4 regions of the Streptomyces sp. NPDC046727 genome follow, and region 3 is predicted to be linked to each of the others. Evidence: riboswitches for the same ligand, from Rfam matches in the RefSeq annotation. Region 3 holds a riboswitch; each other region holds the start of a gene.
What was found. Region 3 has a riboswitch for cyclic di-AMP ahead of ABZ937_RS00705 (NlpC/P60 family protein). Riboswitches for the same ligand answer to the same signal wherever they lie in the genome.
Positions count from the first base shown of each region.

Region 1: it holds a riboswitch for cyclic di-AMP, as region 3 does, so the genes downstream of both, ABZ937_RS32330 (M23 family metallopeptidase) here and ABZ937_RS00705 (NlpC/P60 family protein) in region 3, are expected to answer to the same signal.
Region 2: it holds a riboswitch for cyclic di-AMP, as region 3 does, so the genes downstream of both, ABZ937_RS04040 (peptidoglycan DD-metalloendopeptidase family protein) here and ABZ937_RS00705 (NlpC/P60 family protein) in region 3, are expected to answer to the same signal.
Region 4: it holds a riboswitch for cyclic di-AMP, as region 3 does, so the genes downstream of both, ABZ937_RS30170 (transglycosylase family protein) here and ABZ937_RS00705 (NlpC/P60 family protein) in region 3, are expected to answer to the same signal.

Region 1 covers NZ_JBEYYR010000034.1:20,834-26,491, reverse strand. Annotated here, with positions in the region: gene ABZ937_RS32355 (DHA2 family efflux MFS transporter permease subunit) at 1-401, shown strand, start outside; gene ribA (GTP cyclohydrolase II) at 398-1,024, opposite strand; gene ABZ937_RS32345 (MarR family transcriptional regulator) at 1,123-1,635, opposite strand; gene ABZ937_RS32340 (dihydrofolate reductase family protein) at 1,700-2,833, shown strand; tRNA gene ABZ937_RS32335 (tRNA-Met) at 2,883-2,956, opposite strand; cyclic di-AMP (ydaO/yuaA leader) riboswitch at 3,267-3,435, shown strand; gene ABZ937_RS32330 (M23 family metallopeptidase) at 3,443-4,507, shown strand; gene ABZ937_RS32325 (aldo/keto reductase) at 4,581-5,525, shown strand; gene ABZ937_RS32320 (PrsW family intramembrane metalloprotease) at 5,543-5,658, opposite strand, start outside.
Region 2 covers NZ_JBEYYR010000002.1:422,978-428,635, forward strand. Annotated here, with positions in the region: gene ABZ937_RS04025 (hypothetical protein) at 1-533, shown strand, start outside; gene ABZ937_RS04030 (tyrosine-protein phosphatase) at 544-1,341, opposite strand; gene ABZ937_RS04035 (alpha-galactosidase) at 1,513-3,585, shown strand; cyclic di-AMP (ydaO/yuaA leader) riboswitch at 3,889-4,049, shown strand; gene ABZ937_RS04040 (peptidoglycan DD-metalloendopeptidase family protein) at 4,055-4,963, shown strand; gene ABZ937_RS04045 (SGNH/GDSL hydrolase family protein) at 5,208-5,658, shown strand, end outside.
Region 3 covers NZ_JBEYYR010000001.1:163,821-169,478, forward strand. Annotated here, with positions in the region: gene pcrA (DNA helicase PcrA) at 1-2,481, opposite strand; cyclic di-AMP (ydaO/yuaA leader) riboswitch at 2,744-2,914, shown strand; gene ABZ937_RS00705 (NlpC/P60 family protein) at 2,923-4,173, shown strand; gene ABZ937_RS00710 (hypothetical protein) at 4,190-4,543, opposite strand; gene ABZ937_RS00715 (NlpC/P60 family protein) at 4,997-5,658, shown strand, end outside.
Region 4 covers NZ_JBEYYR010000030.1:20,601-26,258, reverse strand. Annotated here, with positions in the region: gene ABZ937_RS30180 (septum formation initiator family protein) at 1-122, opposite strand, end outside; gene eno (phosphopyruvate hydratase) at 228-1,514, opposite strand; gene ABZ937_RS30170 (transglycosylase family protein) at 1,825-2,538, opposite strand; cyclic di-AMP (ydaO/yuaA leader) riboswitch at 2,543-2,718, opposite strand; gene ABZ937_RS30165 (transglycosylase family protein) at 2,901-3,983, opposite strand; gene ABZ937_RS30160 (DUF899 family protein) at 4,276-4,959, shown strand; gene ABZ937_RS30155 (cytochrome P450) at 4,953-5,658, opposite strand, start outside.

The DNA of each region.
Region 1 (5,658 bases), on a different contig from region 3:
AGGCGGTACCGCGCCGGCTGGTCGCGGCCGGGTGCGCGGTGGGCGCCCTCGGCATGGTCCTGCTGGCCTGGCAGACCGGTACGGCCGAGGTCGCGCCCTGGCGGATCGTCGCCGCGGGCATGGTGATGGGCGTCGGCGCGGGCATGACGCTGATGCCCACGATGACCACCGCCACCCGCGACCTGCCCGCGGACCGGCTGCCCGGGGCGAGCACCGCGCTGAGCATCAACGCCCAGCTGGCCGCGTCGGTCGGTACGGCCCTGCTGTCGGTGGTGCTGGGCGCGACGGGCCCGGACCCGGCCGGCTTCCGGCTCACGTACGCCGTGGCGGCCGCGCTGCTCGCCCTCGGCGCCCTGTCGGCGCTCCGCCTCCCGGGCCGGCCCGCGGGGGCGAGGAGTTAGCCGGCCGTCAGCTCGGCCAGCGGCAGCGTGTGCTGGGTCTGGAGCACCTTGGCGCGCAGGTAGCGGACGTTGTGGGCCGTGGTGAAGACACCGGTCGGCACCCGGTCCCGTACGGCGACCCCCAGCGTCCGCAACTGCGCGGCCTTGTCGGGGTTGTTGGACAGCAGGTCCAGCTCTGTGATGCCGAGGGCGGCGAGCATCTGCGCGGCGGCCGTGTAGTCGCGGGCGTCCTCCGGGAGCCCGAGGGCGGCGTTCGCAGCATAGGTGTCGAGCCCCTCGTCCTGGAGGGCGTACGCGTCGAGCTTGTTGTAGAGGCCGATGCCCCGGCCCTCCTGGCGCAGGTAGAGCAGGACGCCGCCGCGGTCGGCGATGCGCTCGACGGCCTCGCGCAGCTGCGGCCCGCAGTCGCAGCGGGCCGAGCCGAAGACGTCACCGGTCAGGCACTCCGAGTGCAGGCGCACCAGCGGGACCTCGCCGGGTTCGCCGAGGACGACGGCGAGGTGCTCCTGGCCGTCGGTGAGGCCGTGGAAGGTGACGAGCTCCGCGTCGACGCCGTAGCCGTCGGCGAAGCGCAGCGGTACCCGGACGCGTGCGCGCGGGGTGGCGTCGGGGATGTCGGGCATGCGGGTCCCTCCGGGACAGATGCTTCAGATTTGAAGCAGTGTTTCGCACGGACCCTACCCCATGCTTAAAAGTTAAAGCAATCAGCTCGGGCGAGTGACTACGGCGAGCAGGGCGAACGGCGCCGCCACGGGACGTCACCCGCCCCGGACTCCTCGGCATCCCCCAGCAGCCCGCGCGCGATCCCCGTACAGATCTCCTCCAGCTGCCCGACCTGCTCCGGGGTGAGCCGGTCGAACACCGAGGCGCGCACCGCCTCGACGTGCCCGGGTGCCGTACGTTCCAGTACGGCCATCCCCTCGTCCGTCAGCACCGCGAGCGAACTGCGCTTGTCCCGGCGGCAGTCCTCCCGGCGCACCAGCCCGTCCCGCTCCAGCCGGGTCACCGCGTACGTCAGCCGGCTGCGCGTGATCTTCAGTGTCTCGGCGAGATCGGTCATGCGCAGCCGCCGGTCGGGGGCCTCGGAGAGGTTGGCCAGCACCGTGTAGAACAGGTGCGGCATGCCACCCTCCTGCTGGAGCTGCCGGTCGATCGCGTCCTCCAGGAGGCGGGAGGCGGCGATGTAGGCGCGCCAGGCGCGCTGCTCCTCGGGGCTGAGCCAGCGGGTCGTCATGCCGCCAGTGTAGGTTTGTTTCAAACTTGAACCAAGCCGTCCGCCGCCGGAAGAGAGCGCGCCGATGCCCCTGCCGTACGTCCTGCTGTCCGCCGCCGTCTCCCTCGACGGCTACCTGGACGACACCGGCCCCGAGCGGCTCCTGCTGTCGAGCCCGGCCGACTTCGACCGGGTCGACGAGGTACGGGCCTCCGTCGACGCCATCCTCGTCGGCGCCGGCACGATCCGCGCCGACAACCCCCGCCTGCTGGTCAACTCCGCCGAGCGGCGCGCGGCCCGCACGGCGGCGGGCAAGCCGGAGTACCCGCTGAAGGTCACCGTGAGCGGCTCCGGCGACCTCGACCCCGGGGCCAACTTCTGGCACACCGGCGGCGAGAAACTCGTCTACACGACGGACAAGGGCGCCGGACCCGCCGCCCGCCGCCTCGGGCGCACCGCCGACGTCGTCCCGCTCGGCCCCGCCCTGGACTGGCGGGCCCTGCTGGAGCATCTCCACGACGTGCGCGGAGTCGGGCGGCTGATGGTCGAGGGCGGCGGCACGGTCCACACCCAGCTCCTCCAGCAGGGCCTCGCCGACGAACTCCAGCTCGTCCTCGCCCCGCTGTTCGTGGGCGACCCCGCGGCCCCGCGCCTCTTCGGACCGGGCGCCTACCAGGGCGGACGTCTGCGCCTGCTCGACACCCGGCGGATCGAGGACGTCGTCCTCATGCGCTACGCGCCCACGGCCCCCGGCACCGGCCCGCTGCCCACCGCCGCCGACCGCCACTGGCTGCGCACCGCCTGTGACCTCGCCGCGCTGTGCCCGCCCTCGGAGACGGCGTTCAGCGTCGGCGCGGTCGTGGTCGCCGCCGACGGTACGGAGCTGGCCCGGGGCCACTCGCGCGAGGGCGCCGATCCCGTGGTCCACGCGGAGGAGGCGGCCCTCGCGAAGATCGGCCCGGCCGATCCCCGGCTGGCCGGTGCCACGGTCTACAGCAGCCTGGAGCCCTGTGCCCGCCGCGCCTCCCGGCCCGCGCCCTGCGCCCGGCTGATCCTGCGGGCCGGGGTACGCCGGGTGGTCACCGCCTGGCGCGAACCCGACACGTTCGTCGCCGCGGCCGACGGCACGGGCGTCCTGACCGCCGCGGGCGCCCAGGTCGTCGTGCTCCCGGAACTGGAGGCGCTCGCCAAGGCGCCGAACGGGCATCTGCTCGGCTGACAGCACTCAGGGCCCGGAATCCGATGGATTCCGGGCCCTGAGTCTTCAGTAGCGGGGACAGGATTTGAACCTGCGACCTCTGGGTTATGAGCCCAGCGAGCTACCGAGCTGCTCCACCCCGCGTCGTTGTGTCACCAGCATACGTCATGCGGAGGGGTGCTTGCACACCCGCTTTCTTGCGCCCCCGTGATCATCACCGAAGGTGACCGGATGGACGCCCTCCGCATAACGCCTGAGTCACCATCAAAACCTTCAGTGACTACTGAACGCTCCCGCATCCCGGTCAACTCGCCCGGTTTGACGGGGTAATGGCGCATAGCTCCGCCGTCAAAATCGTGAATGATCAAGCCGAACGGGCTTGGAAAGTCACTGGCGGGTCTATTAACGTTCGATAACGCAGCGCGGTCGTCCCAGCCGTCACAAGAGGCGGCTCCGTGCGCACGCGCCGAATCCCGCAAGGGAGCCGGGGAACCACCACCCTGGGGTGAATCACGCAGATACCGCCGTGAACTCACGGAGTCCACGACCGGTATACGCGCGTAGGAGACCTTCCTGCTCCGAACCCGTCAGCTAACCCGGTAGGCGGAGGAAGGAAAGGAGCACGCCCGCGTGGCGTCCAACCGGCCTGTCCCCGAAGCCCCGTTCATACCGGCACAGCGCGACACCGAGACCTTCGGCTACGACGCCTACCGCGCCGAAGAGGGCCCCTGGGAGGAGTGGAACCCCACCGCGGACTCCGTCGCCCCGGTCCGCGGCCGGCACCGCGTCGCCAAGCAGCGAGGCGGCCTCGCGCGCAGCTCCACCGTCCTCGGCGTCGGCGTCATCGCCGCGGTCGGCGCGGGCGGCATGGCCAGCGCCCACACCGGCAAGCCGCCGGTCTCGATCTCCCTGCCCGACCTGCCCTCCGTCGGCTCCCTCTTCGAGGACGGCTCCGACTCCCAGCCGGCCGAGGCCGCGACGACCACGCTGAGCGGTGTCGGCACGACCGCCGCCGACGCCGAGGACGGCGACGCGGGCGAGGCCCTGCGCAACCGGATCATGGCCCAGGCCGAGCAGCAGCAGAGCCAGGCCGAGAGCAAGGCCACCGCCACCGTGCTCGCCGCCGCCGAGAAGCAGACCGCCGACGCCGCCGCCAAGGCCGAGAAGGAGGCCGCCGCCAAGGCCGCCGCGGCCAAGGAGGAGGCGGAGGACGCCGCCGAGAAGGCCGCCGCGAAGGCGAAGGCCGAGGCCGCCGAGAAGGCCGAGGCGGAGCGGCTGGCCAAGCTGGCCAAGCAGTACACGCTGCCGACCTCCTCGTACACGATCACCTCCACGTTCGGCCAGGCCGGCTCGATGTGGTCCTCCGGCTACCACACCGGTCTTGACTTCGCCGCCCCCACCGGCACCCTGATCAAGGCCGTCCACAGCGGCACGATCACCGAGGCGGGCTGGGCCGGCGCCTACGGCTACCGCACGATCCTCACCCTGGACGACGGCACCGAGCTGTGGTTCTGCCACCAGTCCTCGATCAGCGTCTCCGCCGGCCAGAAGGTCTCCACCGGCGACGTCATCGGCCGCGTCGGCGCCACCGGCAACGTCACCGGCCCGCACCTGCACCTGGAGGTCCACCCGGGCGGCCAGGCCACCGGCATCGACCCGATGGCGTGGCTGCGGGGCAAGGGCCTCAACCCCTGACAGCCGGGCGTTCGGCCGGAATTCGACGCCGGCGGCGGGATGCGATCGTCCCCCGCCGGCGTTGACATGACGTATGACGTCACTTCGTAAACTCGGCTCTTCCGATCTTGAGGTCTTCCCGCTCGCGCTCGGCGGCAACGTCTTCGGCTGGACCGCCGACGAGGCCACCTCCTTCGCCGTCCTGGACGCCTACGCGGCGGCCGGCGGCAACTTCATCGACACCGCCGACGCCTACACCGCCTGGATCGAGGGCAACCAGGGCGGCGAGTCCGAGACGATCATCGGCAAGTGGGTCAAGGCGCGCGGCAACCGCGCCGATGTCGTCATCGCCACCAAGGTCAGCCAGCACCCCGAGTTCCAGGGCCTGTCCGCCGCCAACATCAAGGCAGCCGCCGACGCCTCCCTGCGCCGCCTGGGCACCGACCACATCGACCTCTACTACACCCACTTCGACAAGCCCGAGGTGCCGGTCGAGGAGATCATCGGCGCGCTGGACGAGCTGGTGAAGGCCGGCAAGGTCCGGCACATCGCCGCCTCCAACATCACCGCCGAGCGCCTGCGCGAGTCCCTCGACTTCTCCGACCGCGAGGGCCTCGCCCGCTACGTCGCCCTCCAGCCGCACTACAACCTGGTCTCCCGCGACACCTACGAGGGCCCGCTGCAGGACCTCGTCGCCCGCGAGGGCCTGTCCGCCGTCCCGTACTTCGCGCTCGCCATGGGCTTCCTCACCGGCAAGTACCGCCCCGGTACGACCGTCGACAGCGCCCGCGCCGGCCGGGCCCAGGAGTACGCGGAATCCGAGCGCGGCCAGAAGGTCCTGGCGGCCCTCGACGAGATCGCCGCGGCCCATGAGGCCCCGCTGGCCACGGTCGCCCTGGCCTGGCTCGCCGCCCAGCCGACGGTCACCGCCCCGATCGCCTCGGCCCGCACGGTGGAGCAGCTCCCGGCCCTGCTGGGCGTGGCGGACCTCAGGCTGACGGATGCCGAGCTGGCGAAGCTGACGGAGGCGTCGGCCTAGTCAGCCAGTTCTCGGGGCTACGTCCGGTACGGGTTGTACGCGGGGTACGGAGCCGTCGGCCAGCCGTACCCGTACGGCACCGGCCCCGCGTACACCGGCCGTACCGGCGCGGCCGTCCGTGCCGCGTACTCCA
Region 2 (5,658 bases), on a different contig from region 3:
CGACGGGAGGCGGCCTGGGCCGTTCCGGGCATCCCGGGCCCGGCTGGCGGCGGCTGCGCTGGGCGGAGCTGGCCGCACGGACCGGCGACCCCCTGGTGCCCGAGGGGCTACTGCCCTCGTACCGGTGCTTCCCGTCGGTGAAGCGGGGCGGCAGCTGGCCCGTCGCCCTCGATCCGCCCACCGAGGGCAGCCTGGACCGCGAGAGCTGGAACCGGCTGGTCGAGATCCTCACCGAGCACAGCCCGGCGGGCCCGGACACCCGCTGCCTGGCCTACTACAACCCGCTGCTGCTGGGTGCCGTCGACTTCGAGAACCCGCACGTACGGTCCGGCCGGCTGGGCGACGCGCGGATGCTGTACGACAACCCCGAGGCCGACTTCAGCCCGTCCAACCTGTGGGCCGAGGACCGCTCCTGGGTCCTGTGCACCGACTACGACCTGTGGGCCACGAAGGTGGCGGGCCCCGCCGCGCTCGTCGAGGCCCTGCTGCGCGACCCCGAGATCGAGGCCGTCCGCCTGCCCTGGGCGCCCTGACCGGCTCCCGTCAGTCCAGCAGGCGCTCGCGCAGCCGGTCGCGGGACTCGGGGGAGAGGCCGAGGCCCTGGGCCAGATAGGTCTCGACGCCGCCCCAGGTCTCCTCGATGCTCGCGAAGGCCGCCTCCAGGTATGCGGCGCGGGCGTCGAAGAGCGGGTTGAGCAGCTCCATCACCTCGGGGGTGTACGCGGTGTCCGCGCTGCCGCTGCGGCGGACCTTGTAGCGCCGGTGCTTGGCGTTGGACTCCAGGTAGTCGGCGACGATCGCCTCGCGCTCGACGCCCACGGCCAGGAGCGTGACGGCTATGGAGATGCCCGCCCGGTCCTTGCCGGCCGCACAGTGCATCAGCGCGGGGACGCTGTCGTCGGCGAGCGCGTTCAGCACCCTGGAGTGCTCGGCGGTGCGCTCCTTGACGATCTTCCGGTAGGAGGCGATCATCCGGGCCGCCCCCTTGCCGTCGTCCAGGATCGCGCGCAGCTGGTCGAGGTCGCCGTCGCGGACCATCTTCCAGAACTCGGCGCCGTCCGCCGGGTCGCTCAGCGGCAGGTTCACATTCCGCACGCCGGGCAGCTCGACATCGGGGCCCTCCAGCCTCTGGTCGGCCGCGTTGCGGAAGTCGAAGATCGTGTGCAGGCCCAGGGAGGCGAGGAAGGCCGCGTCCTGTTCGGTCGCGTGCGCCAGATGGCCGCTGCGGAACAGCACTCCGTGGCGCACCCGCCGTCCGTCGACCGTGGGCAGCCCGCCCACGTCACGGAAATTGCGCACACCGGCCAGCTCCGGCTCGGTCGACGGGACCTGCTGCGTCACGGGGGCTCCTCCCGGTCGGCCCCGCCGGCGCGGCTCGTCGACGGGCGCTCTGTCGACCATACGGCATCGATTTCCTCGGGCAATGAGTTGTCCACAGGCATTGTCAGCAGGGCCGGCGGCCCTCGATGATGTTGGCACTTGAGGGGATCTGTTGACACCTGTGAGGTCTCGATGGTGGACATCGCCGAAGACGGTCGCACCTGGCTCCTGTCAGGCCCCAGCAGCAGTTATGCCCTGCATCTCACCGGCGCGGACGAGCTGCTCCATCTGCACTGGGGGCCACGGATCGCGCTCGCCGACGCCGAGGCGCTCGCGCTGAGCCCCCTGCCCGGCTACTGGCCCTTCGAGTCCCCGCTCGACGGCCGGGAGGAGTACCCCGTCGAGGGCGGACCCCGCTTCGTCCGCCCCGCCCTGTCCGTCCGCACCGAGGAGCGGCGCGGCACCGAATGGCGCTTCGTGGCGTACGACACGGAGGGCGACGAGCTGCGGCTGCGCTTCGACGACGACGGCGTGGGGATCGCGCTGCACTACCGGATGCGCGGCGATGTCGTCGAGCGCTGGGTGACCGTCGAGAACGGCGGCCACGCGCGCGTGGAGCTGCTGCGGGCCGACGCCGCCACCTGGACCCTGCCCGACCGCGAGGGCTGGCGGCTGGCCCAGCTGCACGGCCGCTGGGCCGCCGAGTCCCGGCTCACCACCGCCCCGCTCACCTACGGCGAGAAGGTCATCGGCAGCCGCCGCGGCCACACCGGCCACCAGCACCTGCCCTGGGTCGCCCTCGACACCGACGCCACCGAGGAGCGCGGCGAGGTCTACGGCTGCGCGCTCGGCTGGTCCGGCTCCTGGCGCATCGCGGTCGCCCAACTCCCGGACGCGCGCGTGCAGATCACCGGCGGTGCCGGCCACGACGACTCGGGACTGCTGCTCCTTCAGCCGGGAGAGTCGTACACCACCCCTGTCTTCGCGGGCCTGTGGAGCGACGGTGGATACGGCGGCGCGAGCCGCACCTGGCACGCCTACCAGCGCGCGTACGTCATCCCGGAGGCCGAGCGGGACCGGCCCGTGCTGTTCAACTCCTGGGAGGCGACGAACTTCGACATCTCCGAGGAGCAGCAGGCCGCCCTCGCCCGCCGGGCCGCCGAGATCGGTGTCGAGCTGTTCGTGGTGGACGACGGCTGGTTCGGCGCCCGCACCAGCGACCGCGCCGGACTCGGCGACTGGACACCCAACCCCGACCGCTTCCCGCACGGCCTCAAGCCCCTCGCCGACCGGGTGCACGGCCTGGGTATGCGGTTCGGCATCTGGGTCGAGCCGGAGATGGTCAACCCGGACAGCGAGCTGTACCGCGCCCACCCCGACTGGGTGCAGTACCAACCGGGACGTAAGCGGACGGAACTGCGCAATCAGCTCGTTCTCAACCTCGCACGCGAGGACGTCCAGGAGTACCTGTGGGAGCAGCTGGACACCCTGCTCTCCAGCGCCCCGATCGACTATGTGAAGTGGGACTTCAACCGCTGCTTCACCGACGCGGGCTGGCCCGGGGAACCGTACCCGCAGCGCCTGTGGGTGGACCACGTCCGCGCCCTCTACGCCCTGCTCGACCGGCTGCGGGCCGCCCACCCCCAGGTGGCCTTCGAGTCCTGCTCGGGCGGCGGCGGCCGGATCGACCTCGGCGTGCTGAGCCGCACCGACCAGGTGTGGACCTCCGACAACACCGACCCGCTGGACCGCCTCGCCATTCAGTACGGCTTCACCCAGATCCACCCCGCGCGCGTGATGGCCGCCTGGGTCACCGACAGCCCGAACACGCAGCTCAACGGCCGGGTCAGCTCGCTGCGCTTCCGGTTCGTCAGTGCCATGGCGGGCGTGCTCGGGGTCGGCGGCGACCTGACGGAGTGGAGCGCGGAGGAGCTGGCCGAGGCCCGGCGGTGGGTGGAGCTGTACAAGGAGATCCGCCCGGTCGTGCAGCACGGCGAGCTGTACCGGCTGCGGCCCCCGACGGGCGGTCTGAGCGCCGTCCAGTACGTCCGGGGGGAGGAGACGGTCGTCCTCGCCTGGCTGCAGGCGCAGAGCCACGGAGAGCCGGTGCCGGCGGTACGGCTGCGCGGACTCGACCCGACGGCATCGTACGAATGCCGCGAAACGGGCGAAGTGTACCGGGGTGCGGTGCTGCTGCATCACGGAGTGCGCACGGGACTCAAGGGTGACCTGGATGCGATGGTTCTCCGTCTGCGCCGCATCTGAGCTATCTGCCCGAATTAGCGCCTTCATTCCAACTCGCTACGGAATAGGGGTCCATGGGGGCGAGTGGCGTGAGGAGCGTCATATCCGTGACCGTACGTCGCGCGTCATGTTCACGTAATCGCCGTATCGAAAAGGCGAATTGAGGGAGCGAAGGGCGCGGGAATTCACGCTGGGTGACCGTGAATTCCCGTATCCGATCATCCGAAACACGGACAACGGGAACCTGCCGCTTGTTTCCGTGCGTCTTGCTCGCTTACGTTCCCAACCATTCCGGACGGAACGCCGAATCCTGCCGCCGACCGGAGTCCCCACACACTTGACCCGCGTCGGCAGGAGCGGGGGACCCACCAGGTACGACTGCCTGTCCGGTCTCCGCGACAGGCCAGGGGTGCAGCCGTGCGCGCACGGCCGGGCAGCTCCAGCCCGAACCCGACAGCTCACCTCGCAGGCGCCGGAGAGGAATTGCGCCATGCCCCCCAAGGGTAAGCACCGACGCCCCAAGACCCCGCGTTTTTCCCGCTCCATCGCCGTCGCCGGAACCGGTGGCGCCGCCCTGGCCCTCCCGCTGCTCGGGGCCACCGGAGCGCACGCCGCCGCCCCCGCGCAGTCCGTGTCCGGAAAGGCCGTGCAGTCCCTCCCGGGCACGGTGAAGAAGGCCGCCGCACAGTCGGATCAGGCCGCGCGCACCTACACGGTCCGCAGCGGCGACTGCCTCTCGAAGATCGCCGAGGAGCAACACGTCCGGGGCGGCTGGCAGCGGCTCTACGACGACAACCGGCAGGCCGTCGGTGCCGACCCGTCGCTGATCCACCCGGGCCTGAAGCTCAGCCTCGGCGAGAAGGCCGCGCCGGCCCGCACCGAGTCCGCCGCCCCGCAGCAGCACTCCTCGGCCGCCTCGAAGCCCTCACGGTCGGCCGCCGCACAGCCCGCCCGGCAGTCCGGGTCCGGCGGCGCCCAGACCGCCTCCGCCGGCTACACCCTCCCCGTCGCCGGCGCCACCATCGGCACCGGCTACCACGTGGCCGGCAGCATGTGGTCCAGCGGCTACCACACCGGCGTCGACTTCGTCGTGCCGACCGGCACCCCCCTGAAGGCCGTCGCCGCCGGCACCGTCGTCTCCGCCGGCTGGGGCGGCGCGTACGGCAACCAGGTCGTCATCAAGCTGAACGACGGCTACTACGCCCAGTACGCCCACCTGTCGCAGCTCTCCGTCTCGGCCGGCCAGACCGTGACCGCGGGCCAGCAGGTCGGCCTGTCCGGCGCCACCGGCAATGTGACCGGCCCGCACCTGCACTTCGAGATCCGCACCACGCCGGACTACGGCTCGGACGTGGACCCCGTCGGCTACCTCCGCACGCACGGCGTCGCCGTCGGCTGACGCCCGGCCCCCTCGCACCACCTGCCTGACACGCTGCCGAAGGCCGGACCCTCGATCCCCGGGTCCGGCCTTCGGTGTGTTCCGCGTTCAACAGCCCAGGGAGCAGCCGTATTCCTGATTGGCAAATTCTTTAGGAGTGGCTCATCTCACCGTTCGTCAACCCCTGCCTACGGTCGCGTAGGTCACATCTGAAGGTGAATCATGGTCCGACGTGGCAGACGATTCGAAGAATGACAGCAGATCAGTGATCGGGTCGTACGTGGCGGTGGGGGACAGCTTCACCGAGGGCGTCGGCGATCCCGGGCCCGACGGGGCGTTCGTGGGCTGGGCCGACCGGTTCGCGGTGCTGCTCGCCGACCGGCGTCCCGAGGGCGACTTCCAGTACACCAACCTCGCCGTGCGCGGGAAGCTGCTGGACCAGATCGTGGCCGACCAGCTTCCGCAGGCCGTCGACATCGCTCCGGACCTGGTCTCCTTCTGCGCGGGCGGCAACGACATCATCCGCCCGGGCACCGACCCCGACGAGGTGGCCGAGCGCTTCGAGCGCGCCGTGGCGCAGCTGACCGAGGCCGCCGGCACCGTGCTGGTGACGACCGGCTTCGACACCCGTGGTGTCCCCGTGCTCAAGCATCTGCGCGGCAAGATCGCCACCTACAACGGGCACGTCCGCGCCATCGCCGACCGGTACGGCTGCC
Region 3 (5,658 bases):
CTACAGCTTCTCCACCGGTGCGTACCGCAGCAGCAGCCGCTTCGGCTTGGCGTCGCCGAAGTCGATCGTCGCCTCCGCGTTCGCGCCCGTGCCCTTCACCGCGACGACCGTGCCGAGCCCGAACTGGTCGTGGGTGACCCGGTCCCCGACGGCCAGCGCGACCACCGGCTTCTCCGCCGTGCGCCGCGTGGCGAACCCGGACGCGCCCGACGCGGAGGAGCGCGAGCGGGTCGAGGACAGCGAGGCCGCGATCCCGGACGCCGGCCCGGAGGACACCGGCGCCGCCGCTCCCGTCCGCTTCCACTCCACGTGGGTGGCCGGGATCTCCTCCAGGAAGCGGGAGGGCGGGTTGTACGACGGCTGGCCCCAGGCGCTGCGCATCGCCGACCGAGTGAGGTACAGCCGCTCCCGCGCGCGTGTGATGCCGACGTACGCCAGGCGCCGCTCCTCCTCCAGTTCCTTGGTCTGGCCGAGGGCACGCATGTGCGGGAAGACGCCGTCCTCCATGCCCGTCAGGAACACGACCGGGAACTCCAGGCCCTTGGCGGTGTGCAGGGTCATCAGCGTGACGACGCCGTCGCCGTCCTCCTCGTCCGGGATCTGGTCGGAGTCGGCGACCAGCGCGACCCGTTCCAGGAAGTCGGCGAGCGTGCCCTGCTCGCCCTCCCCGTACTCCTGCTCGAACTCCAGGGCCACGGACGCGAGTTCCTGGAGGTTCTCGATCCGGGTCTCGTCCTGGGGGTCGGTGGAGGCCTGCAACTCGGCCAGGTAGCCGGTGCGTTCGAGGACCGCTTCGAGGATCGTGGCCGGTCCGGAGCCGGACTCCACGATCGTGCGCAGGTCCTCCATCAGCGCGTTGAACCGCTTGACCGCGTTGGTGGAGCGCGCGGCCATCCCGTACGCCTCGTCCACGCGCTTCAGGGCCTGCGGGAAGCTGATCTTCTCGCGCTGGGAGAGGGCGTCGATCATCGCCTCCGCGCGCTCGCCGATGCCCCGCTTGGGCACGTTGAGGATGCGGCGCAGCGGCACCGAGTCCTCGGGGTTGGCGAGGACCCGCAGGTAGGCGAGGACGTCCCGGACCTCCTTGCGCTCGTAGAAGCGGACACCGCCGACGACCTTGTAGGGCAGGCCGACGCGGATGAAGACCTCTTCGAAGACACGCGACTGGGCGTTGGTGCGGTAGAAGACGGCGACGTCTCCCGCGCGCGTCGCGCCGGCGTCGACCAGGCGGTCTATCTCGTCGGCGACGAACTGGGCCTCGTCGTGCTCGGTGTCGGCGACGTACCCGACGATCCCGGCGCCCTGGCCGGCGTTGGTCCACAGGTTCTTCGGGCGGCGGGACTCGTTGCGCTCGATGACCGCGTTGGCGGCGGACAGGATGGTCTGCGTGGAGCGATAGTTCTGCTCCAGCAGGATCGTCGTCGCGTTCGGGTAGTCCTCCTCGAACTGGAGGATGTTGCGGATCGTCGCACCCCGGAAGGCGTAGATCGACTGGTCCGCGTCACCCACGACACAGAGTTCGGCGGGCGGGATGTCGTGCTCGCTCGCGGGCGTCTCCGCGTCGTGGTCGCCGGTGCCGACCAGCTCGCGGACCAGCGCGTACTGGGCGTGGTTGGTGTCCTGGTACTCGTCGACCAGGACGTGCCGGAAGCGGCGGCGGTAGTGCTCGGCGACGTCCGGGAAGGCGCGCAGCAGGTTGACCGTCGTCATGATCAGGTCGTCGAAGTCCAGCGCGTTCGCCTCGCGCAGCCGCGACTGGTAGAGCGCGTAGGCCTGGGCGAGGGTCTTCTCGAAGCCGTCGGCGGCCTGGGCGGCGAAGTCCTCCTCGTCGATCAGCTCGTTCTTCAGGTTGCTGATCTTGGCGCTGAAGGACTTGGGCGGGAAGCGCTTGGGATCGAGGTCCAGGTCGCGGCAGACCAGGGCCATCAGGCGCTTGCTGTCGGCGGCGTCGTAGATCGAGAACGACGACGTGAAGCCGAGCTTCTTCGACTCGCGGCGCAGGATGCGCACGCACGCGCTGTGGAAGGTCATCACCCACATCGCGTTCGCGCGCGGGCCGACGAGCTGCTCGACGCGCTCCTTCATCTCGCCCGCGGCCTTGTTGGTGAAGGTGATCGCGAGGATCTGGCCCGGGTGGACGTCCCGCTCGGCGAGGAGGTAGGCGATGCGGTGGGTCAGCACGCGGGTCTTGCCGGAGCCGGCGCCGGCGACGATGAGCAGCGGGGAGCCGGCGTGCTCGACCGCGGCGCGCTGGTTCTCGTTCAGCCCCGCCAGGAGGGCCGCCGCGTCGAGCACGGGGCGCGGGGCGCCATCGCGGTAGTACGCGTCCCGGTCCGGCGGCACGTCGAACTTCCCGCCGAACAGATCGTCCGGAAGCGGCTCCGGAGCGTGATCGTCCTCGGGCGGCGGCGGGGGTTCCTCCTCGCGCCCGCGAGGGGGCTGGAGGTCCGCCAGGAAGCTGTCGTCAAAGAGGCTGCTCATCGCTCTCCGAGTCTAGGGCGCCCCACCGACAACCGGTCCCGGTCCCGGGAACATGGCTCACTTCCCGGACAGCCGATCCCCGCCCCGACGGCGCCCGGCGACCGCTCACCCAGCGGAAGCACCTGGTCACACGCGTGTGAAACCTCTGCCAGGTCACAGAAATGTATCGGACATACCGCACACCAACCTTCACAGAAGACACACGAGTTGGCTAGGTTGCCGTCAGGCCGCACGACCCCACTCCGGCGAACGTCGCCGGGCCGCGCGGCCTCCGCCGAGTCCGGCGCGCCCCCGCACGGTGCCCGGAGCCGGGGACCCACCGATCCCGGGGTGAATCGGCCGACTCCCGCCCGGGACGACGCCGTAGGGCAACCCTTCCAAGCACCCGCCCGAACCCGACAGCTAACCCGGTAGGCGGCAGTACGGAAGGAGTCGCCTCCTTTGGCGTCGCACCGCAAGCCTCGCCCCGGCGGGACCCCGGGGACGGGTATCCGCACCCCCGCCCTCGCCACCGCCGCCCTCACCTCCGTGGCGGTCCTCTCCCAGAGCGCCGAGGCCACGCCCATGGCCGCGCACGGCAAGCCGAGCCTGGAGGAGGTCGAGCGGAAGATCGACGACCTGTACCGCCGGGCGGAGTCGACGGCCGAGACATCCGGGGCGTCCTTCGCGTCCCTCATGTCCGGCACGGGCAGGGACCGGGCCGAATGGGCTCAGGAGGCCGAGCGGGCGCGGCAGGCCGAGCGGGCCGACCGGGCGCGGCAGGCCGAGCGGGCCGAGGATTCACGGCGCCGCGCGGACAGTCTCCAACGGCTCCGCGACGAGGTCGCCCGGCGCGCCCAGGGCCGTGGCCTGCCCGCCCAGCGGGGGGCGGTCCCGGCCCAGCGCGGCTCCACGCCGGCCCCGGACACCACCCCGACGGCGCCCGTGAGGGACACGCGCGGCACACCGCCGTCCGTGCCGTCCACGCCTTCCACGCCGTCCGTGCGGGATGCGGCCCCTGCCTCGCCCGTGCGGGACCAGGACATCCCTCCATACGTACGGGACACGGGGATGACTCAGCCAGGACGGGACCAGGCCGCCACCCCGTCCGTACCGGGCGCGCGCACGGCCTCGCCCCTTCGGGACACGCCGGGCGCCGTGCCGGTTCGGGACATGGGCGATGCCCCGGCCGCGTCCGGCACCGCCGCTGTGACATCGGCCGGCAGCCCGCGGGAAGCCGCCGCGAGCGGTCCGAAGGCGGCCAAGGCCGCCGTTCAGAAAAAGCTCGCCCACGCGCGCGTGCTGCTGGCGCAGCAGACCGCCCAGGGCGCCGCGACACCGTCCGGCACGTACGCGAGCAAGGCCAGGAAAGCCATCGCCTTCGCCCGCGCCCAGCTCGGCAAGCCGTGTCTGGCGGGCACCGCCGGTCCCGGCTCCTACGACTGCTCGGGCCTCACCCAGGCCGCCTGGAAGTCCGCCGGCGTCACCCTCCCGCGCACCGCGCGCGAGCAGGCCGACGCCGGCACCCCGGTCCCGCCGGACGAGGCCCGCCCCGGCGACCTCGTGTTCTTCCGTGACGACGTCAGCCATGTCGGGCTCTGCACCGGTGACGGCATGATGATCCACGCTCCCCGGCCGGGGGCGTACGTCCGCGAGGAGCCGGTCTCCGGCGTCGGCGGGGCGGCCGTCCACAGCGTGGTACGGCCGGGCTGACCGAGCGCGACGGGGATCAGGTCCAGAGGACGGCGATGAAGATGTTGGCCATGGTCAGCAGGCCGACCAGCCCGAAGATCCCCTTGTCGATCCGCTCCTCGTCCCGCTTCACGTAGACCAGGCCGAGGATCACGATCAGCAGGGCCAGCTTCACGCCGATCTTGATGTTGTTGACGTGGTGACCGTCGGCCTGGTCGAGGCCGACGAGAGCCACGCCGGTGACCAGCATGGTCAGCGCGCCGTGCAGCATCCCGGGCACGAACCGGGCCGTGCCCTGGCCCATCGCCTTCATCTGGGTGAGGAAGCCGCCGAGCAGCGCGGCGATGCCGATGATGTGCAGGCCGACGAAGAGATGGATGAGTACGTCCATGGAGCCGGAGCCTAACGAGGAGCCACCACGCCTCCCGCCACCGGGCCCACCGTCCGGCGGCCGGGAGGGGGCGCTGTGACGGTGTGTGGCCACGCACCGCGGGTCTTGCATATATGCGCCCTATAGCACCCCACACCTCCCGCCTGTCCCGCTTTCCGTGCTTCGATCACCACGCTGCGTGAAGGTGACGATGCCGACCCGGCCGCGCGGTCACATATGGTCACTTCCCGGTCTGTCACAGCCAGTTCCGTACACCGCGTTACCTGCTTGTCACCGTCCGGCCTAGCGTCCTCCCCCAGGTGACCGGCTCCCCACCGCCGCCCGGACCGGGACGGCAGCCGGCCACCACCGCCGAGAAAGGCCCGGCGGCGGCCCGATCCCCCTGTGCGGGCCGCCGCGGGGCGTACTGACCGCTCGCTCGTACGAGTCGTACGGAAGGACGTGACAGTCCAGGTGGCAGCGCACCGCAAGCCCCCGCAACGCCCGCTCAGCGGCCACGCGGCCCGGACGGCCGCCACTCTCGCCCTGGCGGGCGCGGCCACCGCGACCGGCTTCGACGGGACGGCGAACGCCGCGCCGCAGCTGACGCAGGCGCAGGTGAAGGCCAAGGTGGACACGTTGTACCGGGAGGCCGAGGCCGCCACCGAGAAGTACAACGGGGCGAAGGAGGAGTCGGACTCGGCCCAGCGGCGGCTGAGCGCGCTCCAGGAAGAGACCGCCCGCGGTCAGGAGAAGCTCAACTCCGCCCGGGACGCGCTGGGTTCGATGGTGGCGGCGCAGTACCGGGACGGCGGCATCGACCCGGCCTGGCAACTGGCCCTCTCCAGCGATCCCGACCGGTACCTGGACGGCGCCGCGCTCGCGGAGCGGGTCGGTGACCGGCAGGCCGGCGCGGTGTCGCGGGTGCGCCGGCAGCTGCGGGAGATCGAGCGGCTGCGCGGTGCCGCGCGCATCGAGCTGACGTCACTGCGGTCACGGCAGGCCGAGCTGAAGCGGCAGAAGAAGACCGTCGTCGGCAAGCTGGACGAGGCCCGGCGACTGCTGGCGCGGCTGACTCCGCGGCAGCGGGCCGAGGTCACCGGTGCCGACGGCACGGCCGGACGCGCCTCCCGGTC
Region 4 (5,658 bases), on a different contig from region 3:
GTGAGCCGGGAGCGGCGGGCCTGACGCTTGGTCTGGGAGCGGTAGACGCGTGCCGCGGTCTGCTCGCCGAGCAGCCTGAGCCTGGTCGCGGTGGAGAACCGGTCCCGGTCCCTCACGGCCATCTTCCCGCCTCCCGTCTCACACGTGCGTACGTCCCCGCACACGGTACGGGACCGAGTACGGGGACGTACGTACGACGCTTCCTACTGGTGTCAGCCGTGCGGCTGTCAGCCCTTGAAGCGGGGGAAGGCGCTGCGGCCGGCGTACACCGCGGCGTCGTCGAGGATCTCCTCGATGCGCAGCAGCTGGTTGTACTTGGCGACGCGCTCGGAGCGGGCCGGGGCGCCGGTCTTGATCTGGCCGCAGTTGGTGGCGACGGCCAGGTCGGCGATGGTGACGTCCTCGGTCTCGCCGGAGCGGTGCGACATCATGCACTTGAAGCCGCTGCGCTGGGCCAGCTCGACGGCGTCCAGCGTCTCGGTCAGCGAGCCGATCTGGTTCACCTTCACGAGCAGGGCGTTGGCGGTGCCCTCCTCGATGCCGCGGGCCAGGCGCTCCGGGTTGGTGACGAACAGGTCGTCGCCGACCAGCTGGACCTTGTCGCCGAGGCGGTCGGTGATGACCTTCCAGCCGGCCCAGTCGTCCTCGAACAGCGGGTCCTCGATGGAGACGAGCGGGTAGGCCGCGACGAGCTCCTCGTAGTACTCCGTCATCTCGGCGGCGGAGCGCTCCTTGCCCTCGAAGAGGTACTTGCCGTCCTTGTAGAACTCGGAGGCGGCGACGTCGAGCGCGAGGGCGATCTGCTGGCCGGGGGCGTAGCCGGCCTCCTTGATGGCCTCCAGGATGAGGTCGAGGGCCTCACGGTTGGAGCCGAGGTTCGGGGCGAAGCCGCCCTCGTCGCCGAGGCCGGTGGACAGGCCCTTGCTCTTCAGGACCTTCTTCAGGGTGTGGTAGACCTCGGTGCCCCAGCGCAGGGCCTCGGAGAAGGACTCCGCGCCGATCGGGGCGATCATGAACTCCTGGATGTCCACGTTGGAGTCGGCGTGCGAGCCGCCGTTCAGGATGTTCATCATCGGCACCGGCAGCAGGTGCGCGTTCGGGCCGCCCAGGTAGCGGAAGAGGGGGAGGTCGCTGGCCTCGGAGGCGGCGTGGGCGACGGCGAGCGAGACGCCGAGGATGGCGTTGGCGCCGAGGGAGCCCTTGTTGTCGGTGGCGTCCAGGTCGAACATGGCCTGGTCGATCAGGCGCTGCTCGGTGGCGTCGTAGCCGACCAGCTCCGGGCCGATCTGCTCGATGACGGCGAGGACGGCCTTCTCGACGCCCTTGCCCTGGTAGCGGTTCGGGTCACCGTCGCGCAGCTCGATGGCCTCGAAGGCGCCGGTCGAGGCGCCGGACGGAACGGCGGCACGACCCGTGCTGCCGTCGTCGAGGCCGACCTCGACCTCGACCGTGGGGTTGCCTCGGGAGTCCAGGATTTCCCGGGCTACGACGACGTCGATGGACGGCACGAGCATCTCCTTCTTGGATGTGACGCTGGAAGTGCGGGGCGTTGTGCCTTACGGCTGTGCCTTGCGACTAGAGCCTAACCGTCCCAGGGGCGTCGGCCACCGACCGACCGCCCCGTGGACAAGCCGACGGTACCTTTTGTTTCTGCCCGAAACAAAGGGGGCCGGGAAGCTCGGGCACAAAAAAGCCCCGCCCCGGTGCGTACGGGGGAACACGCACCGGGGCGGGGGCCCGTGGGGACGGGGGTGGCCCGCACGGGGGCCTTGAGTGGGGCCCGCGGAGATGTGCGGGCCCTGTACTCCGGCTGGGAACCGGATGTCACTTCAGGTGCAGCTGCTGACCCGGGTAGATGAGGTCGGCGTCCTCGACGATGTCCTTGTTCAGCTCGAACAGCTTCTGCCAGCCGCCCTTGACCTTGTGCTTCTCGGCGATGGTGCTGAGGGTGTCACCCTCGGCGACCTTGTACTCGCCGTCGCCCTTCTTGACCTTCTTGCCGGTCGGGGTGGTGACGGTCTGGCTCTTGCTCGCGCTCGCGGCCGGGCGCTCGGCGGAGCGGGAGGCGGCCTGCTCGTCGGCGGAGCGGGTGGTGGTGCTGCCCGAGGTCGAGGTGGTGGTGCCGCCGGAGGTCGAGGGGGTGCTCGGGGCGGAGCCGCCGTAGGGGGTGCTGGACAGGCCCGTGCCGCAGACCGGCCAGGCGCCCTTGCCCTGGGCGGCGAGGACCTTCTCGGCGACGGCTATCTGCTGCGCCTTGCTCGCCTGGTTGGCCTGCGGGGCGTAGGCGGTGCCGCCGTACGCGGCCCAGGTGGAGGCGGAGAACTGCAGACCGCCGTAGTAGCCGTTGCCGGTGTTGATGGACCAGTTGCCGCCGGACTCGCACTGGGCGACCTTGTCCCACTCGGAGGCGGTGGCGGCGGAGGCGTTGCCGGCCGCCATCAGCGGGGCGGCGACGGCGGCGCCGGTGACACCGGCCAGCGCGACGGCGCGGACGGCCTTGGACGGACGACGGTGCTTGCCCTTGCCGGAAAACAGCATGGATCGATCCCCTCACCGACGCCTGCGAGGTGAGCTGTCGGGTTCGGGCCGGTTGAGTTGCCCGGCCACACCTCTCGCTGTGCGCGAGGCGCGGCTTCACCCCAAGCCGGTTCCAGCTTCAACTGCTGGGCCCGGCACTTACCTTGGGTCCCCCGCTCCTGCCTACGGCGCTTGACGCGTCGACTGTTCCCGGGCAACCGCTGGCAGGATTCGGCGTTGCGGTGCCGGGGCTCGCGGTGACGAGCGGCCTTGACCGTAGACACGCGATCGACGGAATTTCAAAGACGATCAGGGCTTCTGAGACTCATCCCACACTTTCGCCAAACCGGACATTAGGGCGGTAAGTGGGGCGCCAACTACCCCTAGTCGCCGTCCGTTTCGCCCCCGACTTCCAGGGTCTGACCGGCACTGATGCGGTTCGGGTCGGCCCCGATGGCCTTCTTGTTCCCGGCGTACAGCGCGTGCCACCCGCCGTCGACGTCAAGGGAGTCGGCGATGGAGGCGAGGGAGTCGCCCTCGCGGACGGTGTAGGTGCCCGGGTCACGGGAGGCGTGGCGGCCGGACGGCGCGTCGCTCTGACCGTTCGTCACGCCTTCTTCCGCGCTCGCGCCCCGATGGCGTCCGCCCCCGGCGAGCGCGCCGGTGTCCACCAGGCTCCAAGAACCGGCGGCCTGCTGGGGGTTGTCCGCGACCCCGGTGTCCGGCGTGACCGTGGGAGTGCCGCCGGCGCCCTGCGAGCTTCCGGTGTCCGGCGAGGAGGACTTGTCGGACTTGGGAGCGTTGGTCCCGGTCGAGCCGGCGGAACCGGTGCCCTTGTCGGCAGCCTTGCCCTTGCCCGGCTTCCCGTGCGACGTGCCGTCCGCGGGCGAGGAGGAGTCGTCGGCCGAGCCCGAGTTGCCGTCCGAGTCCGCATCCTTGGAGGGAGACGAATCCGGCAGACCGGACGAGTCGGAGGTGTCGGAGTTGTCGGAACTCCCGGAATTCCCGGAAGTGTCATCCGATCCGGACGAGTCGCCCGGCCCCTTGTCGTCGGAGCCGCCGACGCCCGTGTCGACGTCCGCCGAGCCCGAGTCCGAGGTCAGACCGGACAGCAGGGCGCAGGTGGCCCAGGGGGTGGTGCCCTTGTCGGCGAGGATCTTCTCGGCGACGGCGATCTGCTGCTGGCGGCTGGCCTGGTCGGCGCTGGTCGCGTACTGGCCGCCGCCGTACGTGTCCCAGTCGTCCTGCGAGATCTGCAGGCCGCCGTAGTAGCCGTTGCCGGGGTCCGCGCTCCAGGAGCCGCCGCTCTCGCACTCGGCCACCTTGTCCCATGTGGTGCCGTCCGCCGCGTTGGCGCTCGCCGCGCCGAGGAGCGGGATGGCGATGGCGGAGCCGGTCACTCCAGCCGCGACGAGGAGGGCCGGAGCCTGGCGGGGGCGACGGTGTCGACCGTTCCCGGAGAGCATGCAGAAGCCTTTCGAGCGACAGCAGGACCGGCGCGGCGAACGAGGCCGGTCGCCGCGCTGATGGGTGAACGTATCGGCAGACGATCACTTGTCACAAGTTCATGCCGCGCAGATCACGTGAAGATCACAGAGTTGAAGGTTTGTCATCTCCTCCCGCGTGGCACCGGATCCTCCCCTCCTGCCCGCTTTGTCACCCGTCGGGCACGGCGGCGCCTCACGCCCGGCGCACGGTGCGGCCGCGACCATGGACCGGACATGACCGCCCGGGGGGCTTCCCGTCCAGGAGGACACGATGGCGCGGCACACCCGGCTGCCCGGTGAGTCCGCGGACTACCTCGCCGCACGCGAGGAACTCCGCGACGCCGAGATCGAACTCATGCGCCACCGCGAGAAGGTCGCGGCCCTGCGCAGGGCGCTTCCACCCGGGCCCGACGTCGACGACTACGTCTTCCTCGAAGGCCCCGCCGACCTCGACGCGGGCGACATGCCCGTCCGCGAGGTCAGGTTGAGCGAGCTGTTCACCGGCCCCGGCCGGCCCTTGATCGTCTACCACTTCATGTACGGCAAGCGGCAGACCGACCCCTGTCCGATGTGCACCCTGTGGATCGACGGCTTCAACGGCGTCGCCCACCACGTCGCCCAGAACGCCGACCTCGTCGTCGTCGCGGCCGCCGACCTTCCCACCCTGCGGCAGCACGCCCGCGATCGCGGCTGGTCCCGGCTGCGGCTGCTGAGCGCCGGGGACAGCACCTTCAAGTACGACCTGGGAAGCGAGGACGAGGACGGTGCGCAGGACTCCACCGTCTCCGTCTTCACCCGGGACGCGGACGGTACGGTCCGCCACTTCTACTCCGCCCACCCCCGCATGGCCGAGGACATCGACCAGCGCGGCATCGACCTCCTCAATCCCGTCTGGCACCTCCTCGACCTGACGCCGGGCGGCCGGGGCGACTGGTTCGCGGGCCTGGACTACTGACCGCCGGCGCCCGCCCGGAGGGGCGTGAACTCCACCGGCAGGGTGCGCAGGCCCCGCATGATGAGTCCGCCACGCCACCTCAGGTCGGCCGGATCGGCGGCGAGCCGCAGGTCGGGCAGGCGGGTGAGCAGGGTGGCGAGCGCGGTCTGGCCCTCCAGCCGGGCGAGCGGCGCGCCGAGGCAGTAGTGGATGCCGTGGCCGTACCCGAGGTGCTGGTTGTCGCGGCGGGCCAGGTCCAGCACGTCCGGGTCGGCGAACCGCTCCGGGTCCCGGTCGGCCGCGGCGAGTACGACGAGCACCGGATCGCCGGGCGCGATGTCCTGCCCGCCGAGGGTGAGCGGCTCGGTGGCGAACCGCCAGGTGGCCAGCTCCACCGGGCCGTCGTAGCGCAGGAGTTCCTCCACCCCGGTCTCCAGCAGGTCCCGTTCCCCGCGCGCCAGGGACTCCTGCAGCCGGCGGCGCTGCTCGGGGTGGGTGAGCAGGGCGTAGGTGCCGTTGCCGATGAGGTTGACGGTCGTCTCGAAGCCGGCGAAGAGGAGGATGAAGGCCATGGCGGCGGCCTCGTTCTCGGTGAGGTGCTCGCCGTGGTCGGAGGCGCGGATGAGGCCGGAGATCAGGTCCTCGCCCGGGGTCGGCTCGGCGGGCAGCGCCTCCCGCTTGCGGTGGATCAGCTCGGCGAGATAGCCGCGCATCTTCTTC